Regions from separate parts of the Enterobacter cloacae complex sp. HYC033_NIDB genome, predicted to be linked through region 4. Evidence: predicted binding sites of a transcription regulator. Region 4 holds the regulator's gene; each other region holds the start of a gene.

Region 1 (4,337 bases), 630 kb from region 4:
TCCACCTCAATCACCGGAATATGTTCTATCGCGGCATACTCAGAGAACGGAAACTCCACGCCCAGCGCCTGAGACAGCCGCACCAGATCGTTCAGGCTTTTCAGACAATGAAAGATGGGCTCCGCGCCCAGGTGATGTTTTTCAAACGCCTCACCTCTTTCTATGCGCTCCAGCAGCGTATTCATGTCCTTGTCGATTTCCAGACGCCGCGCCAGCTTGCCGCGATCTTTATCGCACAGTTTTTTCTGCAACTGGGTAATCAGGGTATCGATGGGCGATACGTGCAAAAAATGCAGCACCGGCTCCTTCTGGCCCGGCGTATGGCGGATCAGCGTGGGAAGCGCCGTCATCGGACGATTGCGGTTCGGCAGCACCTCCGTGCCCACAATCGCATTAATGGTGGTCGATTTTCCCGCTTTCATGGTACCCACAATCGCCAGCACCATTTCGAGGCGGGTTATTTTGCGTAATTCGTTATTCAGCATCGCCTGCTGAGCGTCGACACCCCGTGCGCTAAAATGTAATGGCAAAACGTTGTTATTAACGCCGCTCATGGCAGCGGTTGTGCTATCCAGCTTTGCAATCGGCATAGATTTTAATGAATCAAGATTGTTCAGCGCGAGCTGTAACAAACGTTCAGCTTCCTGGCTTAATTCAAATATGGTCTGTGTGTGCATGATAAAAGCCTTCCCTTAACGCAAATTTATTACTTTTATTAAGCCACATGTTTTAATTATACTTTTCAGGCTTATATGATCACGTATGGAAAACATGTTCATTTAATACAACTAACTGAAGATAATGAGAATTTAAAAACCACCCTCGTAATACGTGTAAAACATCCCCTGGCCAGAAAGCCAAAAGTGAATAGACAAAACGCATTTTCAGGAAACATCAGGATATATCATCGTTATTTACCCACCAAAAAAGAGAGGTATTCCCTGGCGCCAAAAGATGTATGGCGTCAGAAGAGGATAGATAAATAACGGCTTGTTCCTTCACCTTATCCGAAATGGCACAGCGTAGCAATTTGCTGTAATAAAATATTCGATACATTTAGCATGATTACGATCTCTGCCGTTCAGGGCTTAAGATTCCCTTAATTCACTGACAGTTCGTGTCATCGCTTGCGCATTTATGCGCTATTTTTATAAAACAATATCACCGACAAAAGTGGGGATTTGCGTTATACTCGCTGCCTTTTTCGGCACACTGCCGTCATTTAGCTGGCGTTTTCCAGCGTGTTAACACTTTTGAGGATACCAACATGCAACTTCCACACTGCCCGAAATGCAATTCTGAATACACCTATGAAGACAATGGCATGTTCGTTTGCCCGGAATGCGCCCATGAATGGAACGATGCGGAGCCTGCACAGGACAGCGATGCGCTGATCGTGAAAGACGCAAACGGCAACCTGCTGGCAGACGGCGACAGCGTTACCGTTGTGAAAGATCTGAAGGTAAAAGGCAGCTCCTCTATGCTGAAGATCGGCACTAAAGTCAAAAATATCCGTCTGGTTGAAGGCGATCATAATATCGACTGCAAAATTGACGGCTTCGGTCCGATGAAACTGAAATCTGAGTTCGTGAAAAAGAACTGATTGTCCCGCCCGGTGACGCTTCGCTTACCGGGCGTTCGGGAACTACACTTAACGGGCTTTTCTTACGTGAGGTAAAGATTATGCCGTTAAGTCCCTACATCTCTTTCGCCGGCAACTGTGCGGAGGCGACCGCCTTCTATCAGCAGGCCGTCGGCGCAGAGCTCCTCTACAAAATCACCTTCGGCGAAATGCCCAAAGACGAAAACAGTGAAGAAGGCTGTCCGTCAGGCATGAACTTCCCGGATACCGCCATCGCCCACTCTAACGTCCGCATTGCCGGCAGCGATATCATGATGAGCGATGGTCTGCCACCCGGCAGCAGCGCGCAGTACGCCGGATTTACGCTGGTGCTCGACACGCAGGACGTGGATGAAGGCAAACGCTGGTTCGACAACCTCTCTGATGGCGGCAATGTGGAAATGGCCTGGCAGGAGACTTTCTGGGCGCACGGATTCGGGAAAGTCACCGACAAATACGGCGTGCCGTGGATGATTAACGTCGTTAAGCAGCAGCACTAATTTTCGGGCGGTGGGCAGTCTGCCTCCGCCTGTCATCAAACTCCCCTCAACTCTTCAAATTCCCGCAACCGAGACTTAACCCAAATGTCATATTGATGCGCCAGCATGAGGCCACATTTATCGTGAGGCCCGGCACATGCAAACTGTCATTCGCGTCGAGAAACTGAGCAAAACCTTCCATCACAACAAGGCGCTGCATGCCGTTGATCTGACCGTCCAGCAGGGCGAAATGGTGGCGCTGTTGGGGCCGTCTGGTTCAGGTAAATCCACCCTTCTTCGTCACTTGAGCGGCCTGATTACCTGTGACAAAACGCCGGAAAGCCGCGTCGAACTGCTGGGTAACACCGTGCAACATGCGGGGCGTCTGGCGAGCGATATTCGCAAAAGCCGCGCTCAGACGGGCTATATCTTTCAGCAGTTCAACCTGGTGAACCGCCTGACCGTGCTCGAGAACGTGCTGATAGGCGCGCTCGGCAGCACCCCGTTCTGGCGCACCTGCCTGCGCTGGTTCTCCCCATCCCAGAAGCAAGAAGCCCTACAGGCGCTGACCCGCGTCGGCATGGCGCATTTCGCCCACCAGCGCGTCTCCACGCTCTCCGGCGGACAGCAGCAGCGCGTCGCCATTGCCCGCGCCCTGATGCAGAAAGCCAAAATCATTCTGGCCGATGAACCTATCGCCTCGCTGGACCCGGAATCGGCCCGCATCGTGATGGAAACCCTGCGCGACATCAATCAGAACGACGGCATCACCGTGGTGGTGACGCTGCATCAGGTGGATTACGCCCTGCGCTACTGCGAGCGCATCGTCGCCCTGCGTCAGGGCCATGTGTTCTTCGATGGCGCAAGCCACCAGTTTGATAACGAACGTTTCGATCATCTCTACCGCAGCGTAAACCGCGTCGAAGAGCGCGCGCAGGCTGCTTAACGTCCCCATAACGAGGAATGGACATGAACTACAAAGCCGTTGCCGCGCTGGCCTTCACCAGCATGTTCAGCATCAGCACCCTGCTAAGCCCTGCTTACGCAGAGGAACAGGAAAAAGCGCTGAACTTTGGCATCATTTCAACGGAATCACAGCAAAACCTGAAGCCGCAGTGGGAACCGTTCCTGAAAGATATGGAAACCAAACTGGGGATCAAAGTGAACGCCTTCTTCGCCCCGGACTACGCGGGCATCATTCAGGGAATGCGCTTCAACAAAGTCGACATCGCCTGGTATGGCAACCTCTCTGCTATGGAAGCGGTAGATCGCGCGAACGGCCAGGTCTTCGCCCAGACCGTTGCGGCAGACGGCTCCCCGGGCTACTGGAGCGTGCTGATCGTGAACAAAGACAGCCCGATCAACAACCTCAACGACATGCTCGCCAAACGCAAAGAGCTGACCTTTGGTAACGGCGACCCGAACTCCACCTCCGGCTTCCTCGTCCCTGGCTACTACGTCTTCGCGAAAAACAACGTCTCCGCCAGCGACTTTAAGCGCACGGTCAACGCCAGCCACGAAACCAACGCCCTGGCCGTGGCGAATAAGCAGGTTGACGTCGCCACCAACAACACTGAAAACCTCGACAAGCTGAAGACCTCCGCGCCGGACAAGCTGAAGGAAATCAAGGTCATCTGGAAATCACCGCTGATCCCGGGCGACCCGATCGTGTGGCGCAAAAACCTCTCTGAGAACACCAAGGACAAGGTCTACGACTTCTTTATGAACTACGGCAAAACGCCGGAAGAGAAAGCGGTTCTGGCACGTCTGGGCTGGGCGCCGTTCCGCGCGTCCAGCGATTTGCAGCTGGTGCCGATTCGCCAGCTGGCGCTGTTCAAGCAGATGCAGGGCGTGAAGGACAACAAAGGTCTGAAGGAAGAAGAGAAGACCAGCAAAGTGTCGGAAATTCAGGCGCAACTGGACGATCTCGACCGCCTGACCGCCGCGCTCGGCGCCATGACCAGCGTGAATAAAGCGGTGCAGTAACGCTTTTCTCCCTCTCCCTGTGGGAGAGGGCCGGGGTGAGGGCATCAGCACGCACATTTCCCCCTCACCCTAACCCTCTCCCTCAAGGGAGAGGGGACTAAACCCAAAGGAGCCAACATGCAAACCATCACCCTCCCGCCGCCAAAGCGCAGCTGGTTCTCGCTCATAAGCTGGGCCATTCTGCTGGCGGTGCTCGTTATCTCCTGGAAGGGCGCGGAGATGGATCCGCTGCTGCTCTTCAAAGATTCCGG
Region 2 (4,337 bases), 1.8 Mb from region 4:
ATCCTGGCAAGCATCATTACCATGTGGTTCTCCCGTCATCGTGAGTTCCACGCGGATGCCGGTTCCGCGAAACTGGTGGGTCGTGAAAAGATGATTGCTGCGCTGCAACGACTGAAAACCAGCTACGAGCCGCAGGAAGCAAACAGCATGATGGCCTTCTGCATCAACGGCAAATCAAAGTCGCTGAGCGAGCTGTTTATGTCTCACCCGCCGCTGGATAAACGTATTGAAGCGCTGCGTAGCGGCGAATACCTGAAGTAACGTAATCGGGTTGAAAAGAACCGGGCTGGAGCCATTCTCCGCCCGGTTTTTTTATGCCTGCGCCTTTGGCTGGGTGACGCGAAGGCCGCTAATGACAGCCGCGAGGGTCGCCAGGGTCCCTGCGGTAATCAGCGCAACCTGTGTCGCATTCTGCCCGGCAAGGTTAAACATCAACGCCACCAGTGCGGCCCCGGTGCTTTGCCCTAACAGTCTTGCCGTGCCCAGCATCCCGCTGGCGCCACCGCTGCGATGACGTGGGGCAGAGGTGATAATCGTGTGGTTATTAGGGGACTGGAACAGACCAAAACCGGCCCCGCACAGGATCATGCGCCAGATAATATCCAGATCCCCCGGCGAGGCGGGCAGGAGCGCCAGCGAAAACAGTCCCACCGCCATGACAACCAGCCCAATCGCCCCCAGAAGCCCGGCATGGACGCGCTCAATAAGGTAACCGGCCAGCGGGGCCATCACCATGGTTGCCAGCGGCCAGGGCGTGAGCAGCAAGCCTGTCTCCACTTCTGAACGGCCAATCACGCTCTGCAAAAAGAACGGCAGCGCAACCAGCGCCAGCATCTGGGCGCAGAACGAGCAAATGGAGGTACAAATGGATAGCGAAAACAGCGGAATACGTAGCAAATCCACCGGAAGTAGCGGCACGGGCAGCGCCAGCTGACGTCGTACAAAGAAAAAGCCGATGATAAGCATGGCAACGATTTCTGCGGCAATGAGCGACAGAGACTGTCCCTGCGCAAATCCGCTCAGCGCGGTAATCAGCAGGCCAAAAGTCAGCGCGTTCATCACGGCGCTGGGCAGATCGAAACGTGGCATGGTACTTTTCGGACCATTTTCCGGAAGATAGCGCAGGGCGAAGAAGATCGCCACAATGCCCAGCGGCACGTTAATGGCAAACAGCCACTGCCACGAGGCAACGGACAGGATGGCGGCGGCAATCGTTGGGCCGGCGGCGGACGACACGGCCACAATAAAGGAGTTAATGCCCATGCCGCGCCCCAGGTGGCGTTGAGGATAAATAAGCCGTATCAGGGCCGTGTTCACGCTCATTAGCGCCGCGCCGCCAAAGCCCTGCGCGATACGCGCCAGCGTAAGGGTGTGCAGTGAATCTGAAAGGGCACAGAAGAGCGAGGTGAGGGTAAACACCACCAGCCCGCACTGGTAAACCCGGCGATAACCAAACATATCGCCCAGGAAAGAGAGTGACAGAAGGGAAATCACAATCGCTATCTGGTACGCGTTCACAATCCAGATGGAGCTTGCCGGCGAAGCATTAAGGTCTTTGGCAATCGTAGGAAGAGCCACGTTGGCAATCGCACCGTCAAGGACAGCCATCGAAATACCGATGACAATAGTGGCAATTGCCCCGTACCGCTGCGGTAAGGGCAGGCCATCAGAAACGTTTTTTTGCATGGGAAAAGAATGGCTCAACGTGAAATTATTTTCAGAGTAACTATTTTAGCATCGTTATTTCGGTTTTATGTCGCAGATTTGTAACGAAGTAAACCCAGATAGATTGCAGCACGCATCACACGAATTTATAATAAAAACCGGTTCTGATTTTTATAAAACACTCTCCATGAGGTGATAAATGGCAATCGCAGATTTGGATAAGCAGCCAGATTCTGTTTCTTCCGTGCTGAAGGTGTTTGGCATCTTGCAGGCGCTCGGAGAAGAGCGTGAAATTGGTATTACAGAGTTGTCGCAGCGTGTGATGATGTCGAAAAGCACCGTTTATCGCTTTTTGCAGACGATGAAATCATTGGGTTATGTCGCGCAGGAAGGAGAATCAGAAAAATATTCTCTGACCCTGAAACTGTTTGAACTGGGCGCCCGTGCCTTGCAGAACGTGGATCTGATCCGCAGCGCTGACATTCAGATGCGTGAACTTTCACGACTGACGAAAGAGACAATTCACCTCGGTGCGCTGGATGAAGACAGCATTGTTTACATCCACAAAATTGACTCCATGTACAACCTGCGCATGTATTCACGCATTGGTCGTCGTAACCCGCTGTACAGCACCGCAATTGGTAAAGTACTGCTGGCCTGGCGCGATCGCGAAGAGGTGAAGCAAATCCTTGACGGGGTGGAGTACAAACGCAGCACCGACCGCACGATTACCAGTACGGAAGAACTGCTGAGCGTGCTGGATAAAGTGCGTGAGCAGGGTTACGGGGAAGATAACGAAGAGCAGGAAGAGGGGCTGCGTTGCATCGGTGTGCCGGTGTTTGACCGCTTCGGCGTTGTCATTGCGGGCCTGAGCATTTCGTTCCCAACGCTGCGTTTCTCTGAAGAGCGTCTTCATGAATATGTGGCGATTCTGCATACCGCAGCGCGCAAAATTTCAGAGCAGATGGGCTATAACGATTATCCGTTCTGATCGACGCCACCAATAAAAACGCCGCACTTTTGCGGCGTTTCTGTAAGCGAAGTTCAGCGCTGATTAACCGTTATCAACCACAACAGATGATTTACGCAGCACAGGACAGTTGGTTAACCCGATGATCCCGCTGTCGGAATGGATGTACTGAGCCGTGCTTATCCCCTGGGCGGTAAGATATTTACACTGGATACCCAGACCCGCGGCATTTTCTTTGCTCCCCATTAATACGCCGTACCCACTTAATAACAGGCCGATCCAGACAATGGCCAGTACAATTACTGTACGAATAAGTAAACGCATCGTTGCCTCTTTTTTCTTTGTTGTCATAGAGTAAGCGTAACGGCTTTACGCAGTGAAACAAGTGCACGATTCCGAAAAGCGTCTGTTGAAGGTACAGTTAGCCCCTGTTTAAGATAACCGTGATAACCTGGCTGTATCAGGTCATAAGACGGAGTGTGGAGTGAAAAAAATACGCTGGGTAATTCTGATTATAGTGTTGATAGCATGCGTGGTGCTGTGGACGCAGACTATCAATGTGATGTGCGATCAGGATGTACAGTTCTTTAGCGGCATTTGTTCAATCAATAAGTTTATCCCCTGGTAGAGACCATTTTTACGCTGAGTGATGTCCTTACGCGGCGGCAGTGGTAAAATGGCGGTTTTTACTGAGGTGGTGAAATGGGTGAGTTACTGAATTCGGGGCTGCTGAGCATTGCATCCCTGGTAATGTCTTTGTTGGTGCTGGTCGTTGGGCTGGTGCTGTGGTTTTTCGTTAACCGCGCCAGCTCCCGCACAAACGAGCAGATTGAGCTGCTGGAAGCATTGCTCGATCAGCAGAAACGGCAGACTGCGCTGCTGCGTCGTTTGTGCGAAGCCAACGAGCCGGAGGAGAAAGCGGTACCGAAGGACGCTGTTGCTCAACAACAAGACGAGGAAGACTTCATTCGCCTGGTAGCTGAACGATAGTCTGCCCGGAGCGGGGAGGTGGCCTGACGTACGGCGTAAATCCCCTCCCTTATCAAATGCATCCCACAACTTCCCGGCATTTAATTAAGCAGCAGTTAACTCATGTTTTAGCACACTGAAAACTGGCGAATATTTATCCTTATTTAACAAATTCAGTTTCGTTGAATAAATAGTGTGCTTTATCTTTCCTGAAGTGTTTTATTTTTATCGAAACGTTTTGCTTGCCTTGTTTTGAGGCAGAGTCATAAAAATTTCATTATTTTGGTGCAGAATAACACTTATTAAATGGTGGTTTTTAATACAGTTAGCAAAATGTAATTAACATCGTATATTCCCTGACACATGTTGGTGCGTTGCAATGTTTTCAGCATAACTTTTCACAAAATGTTCTAACTCAGTCATTCCTTTAAAGAAATTCTGGGATTGGGATGGACGCTTTGAAATGATTGAGCTATGTTTAAAAAGTCTTTGATTACAGGGCGCGTCAACGCACCCTGCGGGCAGTGAGGTCAGGTGGCGCTTCATTTGACAATTCGCATAACTGTGCAGATTGTTATGGAGTAACGTCTGAATTTGTGCGGCGGATCGAGACACGTTTAAAAATGGCTTGCCATATTAAACGTTGTGTGTGATAACACGTTTTGGGTCAAACGAGGTACAGTTCTGTTTATGTGTGGCATTTTCAGTAAAGAAGTCCTGAGTAAACACGTTG
Region 3 (4,337 bases), 210 kb from region 4:
TGGATGCCCAGATGGTCGACCGTATCGAGATCTTCAAAGGGGCCAACTCCCTGATGAACGGCGCCGCAAGCTCCGGCGTGGGCGGGATGATCAACCTTGAGCCCAAACACGCGGGCGACACCCCGCAGGCGAAAGTGGGCGTTGACTACACCTCGGATTCCCAGATTGGCACCACGCTGGATGCGGGTCGTCGCTTTGGTGATAACGACCAGTTTGGCGCGCGCGTGAACCTCGTGCATCGCGAAGGGGAAACCGGCGTGCCGAACGACCGCCGCCGCACCACGCTGCTCTCCACCGGCCTGGATTACAAAGGCGACCGCTTCCGCACCTCGCTGGACCTGGGCTACCAGAAAAAAACCTTCCACGGCAGCCCAACCAGCGTCAACATCTCGGCGGTGGACTTTGTGCCTGAGCCGCCGAAGAACGATCGCAACTTCTCGCAGAAGTGGGCCTACAGCGATATCGAAAACGAGTTCGGGATGTGGCGCAGCGAGTATGACATCACCGATAGCTGGACGGCATATACCGGTCTCGGCGCGCAGCACGCGCACGAAGAAGGGATCTACAGCGCGCCGAAGCTCCTCGATAAGAGCGGTAATGCGACGGTCAGCCGCCTTGATACCAACCGCATCAGCGATTCCGTCAGCGGCATGGCGGGCATTCGCGGTAACTTTGACACCGGTTTTGTCTCGCACAAGGTCAACGTCGGGTATTCAGCGATGACCAAAAACGAAAAAATCGCGTGGAAAATGTCGGCGGCGGCAGATAACCCGACCACCAACATCTATCACAACACCGGCGTTGATATGCCGGACAGCACTAACTTCAACGGCTTAGGCGGGAAATACAGCGATCCGCTGACCAGCGGGCGCACCCGTACCCAGGGCTGGCTGCTGAGCGATACGCTGGGCGTACTGGACGACAAGCTGCTGTTCACCGCAGGCGCACGTCATCAGAAAGTTGTCATCCGCGGGTACAACAAAATCACCGGCGCGGAAAACGACGCGGACGGTTTCGACGGCAGCCGCTGGATGCCAACCTACGGCGTAGTCTATAAACCGTGGGAGGAAATTTCCCTCTACGCCAACCACACCGAGGCGTTACAGCCCGGTGAAACTGCGCCGAACACTGCTACTAACTACGGCCAGAGCACCGGTATCGTGCACTCTAAGCAGAACGAAGTGGGCGTAAAGGCGGACTTTGGCCGCGTGGGCGGCTCCCTGGCGCTGTTTGAGATCAAAATGCCGTCGGCGATCCTTGACGACAGCGGTCACTACGGCCTGGATGCAGAACAGCGTAACCGCGGCGTGGAGCTGAACGTCTTCGGCGAGCCAATGCTTGGGATGCGTCTGAATGCCAGCGCCGCCTGGTTGCAGGCCGAGCTGACCAAAACCAAAAACGGCGTCAATCAGGGCAACGATGCGATCGGTATTCCGAGCTTCTACGCCGTGCTGGGCGCAGAGTACGATATCAAGCCGATTGAAGGCCTGACGGCGACCGCACGCGTTAACCACTCCGGCACGCAGTATGCCGATCTTGCGAACACCAAAAAGCTGGACAGCTACACCACGCTGGATCTGGGCATGCGCTATCGCTTCGCGGTGAACCACAATGAAAACCAGATGACCGTGCGGGCAGGCATCGACAACGTGACCAACGAGAACTACTGGTCAAGCGTGGACGATTCCGGTACTTACATCACTCAGGGCGAGCCGCGTACCTTTAAGGTCTCGGTTGGCTACGAGTTCTAAGCGTTCCACCTCGTTATCCGGGGCAGGGACGCCCCAATCCCTTCGTTGTCGTGTTATAAAATTGTAATAAAAGCTTCTTACACTGGTCGCCACATCCTTACCTCTTGGCCAATGACAGGAAGCCGCTATGGGCAGACCCCTCAAATCCGTATTTAAAAAAGAACATCGCGACGATATCAGTAACCGCAGCGCTAACCCGGTATTCTCCGAGGTTGCAGAGGTGTTCCTCTCCCGCCGCCGTTTTCTCCAGATGGGGGCCGTAGCGGGGGCCGCCGTATCATTCCCGTATCTGATCACACCCGAAAATGCCATTGCCGCGGTATCGAAGCCTTCCGCGCTGGCAAAAGCGGTTTCCCTGGGCTTTACCAGCATCGACGTCTCCACGGAAGACACGGTCAGGGTGCCAGAAGGCTATATTGCCCGCCCGTTCTATCGCTGGGGTGATCCGACGGGAATCAAAGACAACATGCCGGCATTTAAGCCGGACGCCAGTAATACCACAGACGAACAGGCTGTGCAGGCGGGCATGCACCACGACGGCATGGCGTGGTTTAGCCTGCCGCAGGGGGCGCAAAACCCGGAGCATGGCCTGCTGGCGCTGAACCATGAATACATCGATAACGGGATGCTGTTTACCGACGGCACGGCGAACTGGAGCCTCGACAAAGCCCGCAAGGGGCAGAATGCGATGGGCGTGTCGGTGGTGGAAGTGAAAAAAACGGGCAGCGGCTGGGAGGTGGTGCGTCCGTCTTCCTTCGCCCGGCGTATTACCGTCAATACGCCGATGCAGCTTACCGGCCCGGCGCGGCATCAGGACTTAATGAAAACCGCCGCCGACCCGCAGGGGGAACGCGTGCTGGGCACCATGCAGAACTGCGCCAACGGTCACACGCCGTGGGGCACCTATCTCACCTGCGAGGAGAACTGGTCGGACATTTTTGTGAAAAAAGCCGATCTCAATCCGCTGGAAAAACGCTACGGCATCAGCGACAGCGATGAGTCCTACCGCTGGAACGAGGTGGATGAGCGGTTCAGCGTCGATAAAACCCCTAACGAACCCAACCGTTTCGGCTGGGTGGTGGAGATCGATCCCTACAACCCGACCTCCACGCCGCGCAAGCACACCGCGCTGGGCCGCTTCAAGCATGAGGGGGCCGCCGTCACGCTCGCCGCCGATAATCGCGTGGTGGTCTACATGGGCGACGACCAGAAGTTTGAGTACATCTATAAGTTTGTCTCCGACAAAAAATACGATCCCGCGAACCGGGAAGCCAATATGCAGCTGCTGACGTCCGGCACGCTGTACGTCGCCAGGTTCAACCAGGACGGAAGCGGCGACTGGCTGCCGCTGATCTTCGGGCAAAATGGCCTGGATAAAAGCAACGGGTTTGAAAGCCAGGGCGATCTGCTGATCAAAACCCGCCTGGCGGCCGACGCGGTGGGGGCAACGAAAATGGATCGTCCCGAGTGGATTGCCGTCGATCCGCACGCCAGCGGCAGCGTCTACTGTACGCTCACCAACAACAGCGATCGCGGGAAGGAGGGCAAGGCGCCGGTCGATGCCGCTAACCCGCGCGCCAACAACGTGTTTGGTCACATCATGCACTGGCACGAAGAGGGTGCCGATCCTGCCGCCGCACGCTTTAAGTGGGATATTCTGGTTATGGCCGGGCGTACCGACGGCGACGATCCGAAGGCCAAAGGCTCCATGCAGGGCGCGGCATTCGGCAGCCCGGATGGGTTGTCGTTCGATCACCGGGGCGTCCTGTGGATCCAGACCGACGTCTCCTCCAGCACCATCAATAAGAAAGCGTACGAGGGGATGGGCAATAACCAGATGGTCGCCACCATTCCGGGCACCAACGAGTATCGCCGTTTTCTGACCGGGCCGCGCGGATGTGAAATCACCGGCATTGCGTTTACGCCGGACAACCGCACGCTGTTTATCAACATTCAGCATCCGGGGGAGGGCGGGGATGATATTACCGACCCGGCCAATCCGCGCGCTGTTTCCAACTGGCCAGACGCCAGCCCGAACGGGCGTCCGCGATCGTCAACGGTGGTGATTACCAAAGCGGACGGCGGGATCATCGGGTCGTGACGTTTATCCGCCGGGCGCATGCGCTGGCCCGGCGTTAAGCTTGCTACCACCAGCATGAAGTGTTAAAACGTGCCCCTTCTAAAAAAGAGACAGGGGTAGGGCGTGAAAGACGCGTCATCCGCTTCAGGCCATGGTAGCGCTGAAGCTTCGTCGGATCAGAGTCCGACGCTGCAACGTGGTTTGCAAAATCGACATATTCAGTTAATTGCCCTTGGCGGCGCGATCGGTACCGGGCTGTTTCTCGGCATCGGCCCCGCCATTCAAATGGCTGGCCCGGCGGTTCTGCTGGGTTACGCTCTCGCCGGGATTATCGCCTTCCTGATCATGCGCCAGCTCGGCGAGATGGTCGTTGAAGAGCCGGTGTCCGGCTCCTTCGCACACTTTGCCTATAAATACTGGGGGCCGTTCGCAGGCTTCCTCTCCGGCTGGAACTACTGGGTGATGTTCGTGCTGGTGGGCATGGCAGAGCTGACCGCCGCCGGCAT
Region 4 (4,337 bases):
TTACTTCAACAATTCGCTCTGTTGTCTGCGCCAGGCGGGTGGTCTGCTCCTGCTGATACTCCCATAGCGGACGTAGCTGGGCGGCGGGCTGCGCCAGCTTGAGCTTCGCCAGTTGGGGCGCGGCGTCCGTCAGAGCCTGTTGCGCCTGCTGCTGCGAAGCGGCTGCACGCTGCTGCTCACGTATCAGTTCGTCGTTACGCGTAAGCCACTGAAAATCTTTCTGTTGGCTTTGCTGCTGTGCCAGCAGGACTTTTTCTTCGTCAGTAAGTGCCTGCAAACTTTGCTGCAAGTGCTGCTGCTGTTCCTCGCTCAGCAGCACAACCCCTGCGGCCTGCGCTTCGCACATCTCCAGCGCGTTACGTGCCGCTTTGTGTTTTTCAAAAACCATGGCGGAAATCTGGCCGTAAATTTCCGTGCCGGTCAGTTCCTCCAGCAGCTCTGCGCGATCGCTCGGTTTAGCATTCAGGAAGGCGGCAAACTGCCCCTGAGAGAGCAACATCGAACGGGTAAAGCGACCATAGTCCAGCCCGGTAAGCGTGGCGGTTTGTTCCAGCTTATCCGTGACTTTGTCGGCCAGAATTTTGCCGTCTTCGCAGCGGGCCAGCTCAACGCGCGGTGCCTGTAAGTTCCCGTCCGGCTGGTTGCGGGCGCGGTTCTGGCTCCAGAAAGCGCGATAAGCAACGCCTTTGACCTCAAATTCCACTTCTGCCAGGCATTCGGCGGTATCGCGCGTCATCAGGTCGTTTTGCGCCTGAGAGACCTTATTAAGACGCGGCGTTTCGTGGTAAAGCGCCAGGCAGATGGCATCCAGCAGCGTGGTTTTACCCGCGCCGGTTGCGCCGGTGATGGCAAACAGTCCGTTGCTGGCGAACGGCTCCGCGGTGAAATCAATTTTCCACTCACCCTTTAGCGAATTCAGATTTTTCAGGCGCAGGCTCAGAATTTTCATGCGTTTTCGTCCTCGTCATGGAGGGAATGCAGGGTCTGGGCAAACAGCTCGTTAAGCCTGGTGCGTCTGGCCTCGTCCACCTCTTCATGCGCAAGCCGCCGCGCGAACACCTCTTCAACCCGAAGTTCGCTAAGCGTTTCACGCTGGGCGTTGAGCAGTATTTTCTCGCGCTGCTCGCGGCTGCGGCGTACCAGCAGCACCTCCACGGGAAGGTCTTCCGTCAGCGTCTGTATTTTACGCTGCATATCGTACAGGTAGTCGTCGGTGGTGATTTCGATATCGAGCCAGACGGGGGGATTAAGCGCTGCGCCGCGCCACTGCTCAAGCTGAGCGGTAATGGCGGCCAGATCGCCTTTCAGCACCGCCAGCGGCTGGGTGACCGGCACCTCAAGCGTCTCAACGGCGCTGAGTTTGCCTCCGGTGAAGCTCACCAGATGCACGGATTTGGCTTTGCCCGTTTCGTCAAAACTGAGCGAAATGGGCGAGCCGCAGTAGCGGATATGCTCGCAGCCGCCGATGATCTGCGCCCGGTGAATATGCCCGAGGGCAATGTAGTCGGCGGGGGGGAAGTTTTGCGCCGGAAACGCGTCCAGCGTACCGATATAGATCTCGCGCACCGCATCACTCTTACTGGCTCCGACGGTGGTGAGGTGCCCGGTGGCAATGATCGGAATGGCCTGATCGCCGCGCAGGGCGCAGGCTTCCGTATGTTGCTGGTGATAATAGCGGGTGATGGCCTGCAACAGATGCTGCTGTTTTTCGCTGCCGGACAGACCTGCCTGGCTTTGCACGATATCGCGCGGGCGTAAAAACGGAATTGGGCACAGCACTGCGCCCGGCGTGCCGTCGCGTTTTTTCAGGATCTGCGGCGCGTGTCCGGCGCTGGCCACCACGGTGGTATTGAGGAACGCCAGAATATCGCGGGATTCATTCAGCGTCGCCACCGAGTCATGGTTTCCGGCGACAATCACAAGGTGACAACCGGTTTGCTGGAGGTTGACCACAAAACGGTTGTGCAGCTCACGCGCATAGCTCGGCGGCGATCCGGTATCAAAAATGTCGCCCGCCACAATAATCGCGTCCACCTCGTGAGCCTGAGCCGTCTCCAGCAGCCAGTTCAGGAACGCTTCATGTTCCGCGGCGCGGCTTTTGCTGTAAAAATTTTGACCCAGGTGCCAGTCTGAGGTGTGAAGTATGCGCATAAAAGATCCGTGGCAATAATAAGAAAGCAGGATTATAAACGTTCGGGGAACGGAAAATAACCGCTGTAATAAAACAACAGTTTGCTATTTATAGTGGTAATGTTTTTCATAAATCTGTCATAAATCTGACGCATAATGACGCCGCATTACAGACTTGTAACTTAAATACGATAAGACAGGGCAAAGTATGGCGAGACGTATTCTGGTCGTAGAAGATGAAGCTCCGATCCGTGAAATGGTGTGCTTCGTGCTTGAACAAAATGGCTTCCAGCCGGTTGAAGCGGAAGATTATGACAGCGCGGTGAACCAGCTGAATGAACCCTGGCCCGATCTGATCCTGCTGGACTGGATGCTGCCTGGCGGTTCCGGATTGCAGTTTATCAAGCATATCAAACGCGAGGCGATGACCCGCGATATCCCGGTGGTAATGCTGACGGCGCGCGGCGAGGAAGAGGATCGCGTGCGCGGTCTGGAAACCGGCGCGGACGATTACATCACTAAACCGTTCTCCCCGAAAGAGCTGGTGGCGCGTATCAAAGCCGTGATGCGCCGTATTTCACCGATGGCGGTGGAAGAGGTGATTGAGATGCAGGGGCTGAGCCTGGATCCTACCTCACACCGGGTCATGACCGGTGAAAATCCCCTCGATATGGGACCGACCGAATTTAAACTCCTGCACTTCTTTATGACCCACCCGGAGCGCGTTTACAGCCGCGAACAGTTGCTGAATAACGTCTGGGGAACTAACGTCTATGTCGAAGACCGAACGGTTGACGTCCATATTCGCCGCCTGCGTAAAGCACTGGAACTGAGCGGCCACGATCGCATGGTACAGACGGTCCGCGGCACGGGTTATCGTTTCTCGACCCGTTTCTGAACAATGACAGGAGTGTGACGCGTGCTGGAACGTCTGTCATGGAAAAGGCTCGTCTTTGAACTGATCTTATGTTGTATTCCGGCCCTCATTCTGGGGGCTATCTTTGGCTATCTGCCGTGGTTTTTACTGGTGGCCGTGACGGGATTGCTCGTCTGGCATTTCTGGAATTTACTGCGTCTCTCCTGGTGGCTGTGGGTCGACAGAAGTATGACACCCCCGCCGGGAAGCGGGAGCTGGGAACCGCTACTCTACGGCCTGCACCAGATGCAGATGCGTAACAAAAAGCGCCGTCGTGAGCTGGGAAGCCTGATCAAACGCTTTCGTAGCGGTGCGGAGTCGCTGCCGGACGCGGTGATCCTGACGACAGAAGAAGGGACAATCTTCTGGTGTAATGGCCTCGCGCAACAGCTGCTGGGCCTGCGCTGGCCGGATGATAATGGTCAGAACATCCTGAACCTTCTGCGTTATCCCGAGTTCACGCTGTATCTGAAAAAGCGGGATTTTTCGCGCCCGCACAATCTGAAGCTCAATAACGGTCGCCATCTGGAAATCCGCGTGATGCCCTACAGCGATCGGCAGTGGCTGATGGTAGCGCGGGACGTTACCCAGATGCACCAGCTTGAGGGCGCGAGACGTAACTTCTTTGCCAACGTTAGCCACGAGCTGCGTACGCCGTTGACGGTGCTTCAGGGCTACCTGGAGATGATGCAGGAGCAAACGCTTGAGGGGGCGCCGCGTGAGAAAGCACTGCATACCATGCGGGAGCAGACGTTCCGCATGGAAGGGCTGGTCAAACAGCTGCTGACGCTTTCAAAGATTGAGGCTGCCCCGTCGCTGGCGCTAAACGACATCATTGATGTGCCGATGATGTTGCGGGTGGTGGAGCGCGAAGCCCAAACGCTGAGTCATAATCAGCACACCCTGAGTTTTGACGTTGATAACACGCTGAAAGTGCTCGGCAGTGAAGATGAGCTGCGAAGCGCTATCTCAAACCTGGTCTATAACGCCGTGAATCATACCCCGAAAGGGACGCATATCGCGGTGAGCTGGCAGCATACCCCGGCGGGCGCTGAGTTTAGCGTCGAGGACAACGGGCCGGGGATCGGGCCCGAGCACCTCCCGCGTCTCACCGAACGATTCTACCGGGTGGATAAGGCGCGCTCGCGGCAGACCGGCGGGAGCGGACTGGGACTGGCAATTGTGAAGCATGCCGTCAGCCATCACGAAAGCCGGCTCAATATCGAAAGCACCTTGGGTAAGGGCACGCGCTTTAGCTTCGTGATTCCGGAACGATTAATTGCCAAAAAAA

Evidence for each region. The regulator PhoB, encoded in region 4, activates phosphate uptake and scavenging genes when phosphate is short. The targets are predictions, from matches to a motif close to CTGTCATAAAACTGNCNNAT.
Region 1: phnC (phosphonate ABC transporter ATP-binding protein) is a predicted target of PhoB. The motif match lies at 2,151-2,170, and genes of this name have one in related genera.
Region 2: kdgR (DNA-binding transcriptional regulator KdgR) is a predicted target of PhoB. The motif match lies at 1,754-1,773, and genes of this name have one in related genera.
Region 3: O1721_RS09680 (PhoX family protein) is a predicted target of PhoB. The motif match lies at 1,802-1,821, and genes of this name have one in related genera.

What each region holds. Positions count from the first base shown of each region.
Region 1 is NZ_CP115123.1:1,178,977-1,183,313, reverse strand. It holds gene crfC (clamp-binding protein CrfC) at 1-677, opposite strand, end outside; gene O1721_RS05605 (zinc ribbon domain-containing protein YjdM) at 1,268-1,603, shown strand; gene yjdN (VOC family metalloprotein YjdN) at 1,684-2,121, shown strand; gene phnC (phosphonate ABC transporter ATP-binding protein) at 2,258-3,046, shown strand; gene phnD (phosphonate ABC transporter substrate-binding protein) at 3,070-4,086, shown strand; gene phnE (phosphonate ABC transporter, permease protein PhnE) at 4,204-4,337, shown strand, end outside.
Region 2 is NZ_CP115123.1:3,571,339-3,575,675, reverse strand. It holds gene htpX (protease HtpX) at 1-261, shown strand, start outside; gene O1721_RS17115 (MFS transporter) at 313-1,686, opposite strand; gene kdgR (DNA-binding transcriptional regulator KdgR) at 1,865-2,656, shown strand; gene O1721_RS17105 (YobH family protein) at 2,720-2,959, opposite strand; gene mgrB (PhoP/PhoQ regulatory lipoprotein MgrB) at 3,120-3,263, shown strand; gene O1721_RS17095 (YebO family protein) at 3,338-3,625, shown strand; partial or broken gene O1721_RS17090 (DUF2627 domain-containing protein) at 4,295-4,337, shown strand, end outside.
Region 3 is NZ_CP115123.1:2,019,133-2,023,469, forward strand. It holds gene O1721_RS09675 (TonB-dependent receptor) at 1-1,751, shown strand, start outside; gene O1721_RS09680 (PhoX family protein) at 1,879-3,852, shown strand; gene pheP (phenylalanine transporter) at 3,955-4,337, shown strand, end outside.
Region 4 is NZ_CP115123.1:1,812,618-1,816,954, forward strand. It holds gene sbcC (exonuclease subunit SbcC) at 1-949, opposite strand, end outside; gene sbcD (exonuclease subunit SbcD) at 946-2,151, opposite strand; gene phoB (phosphate response regulator transcription factor PhoB) at 2,339-3,028, shown strand; gene phoR (phosphate regulon sensor histidine kinase PhoR) at 3,050-4,337, shown strand, end outside.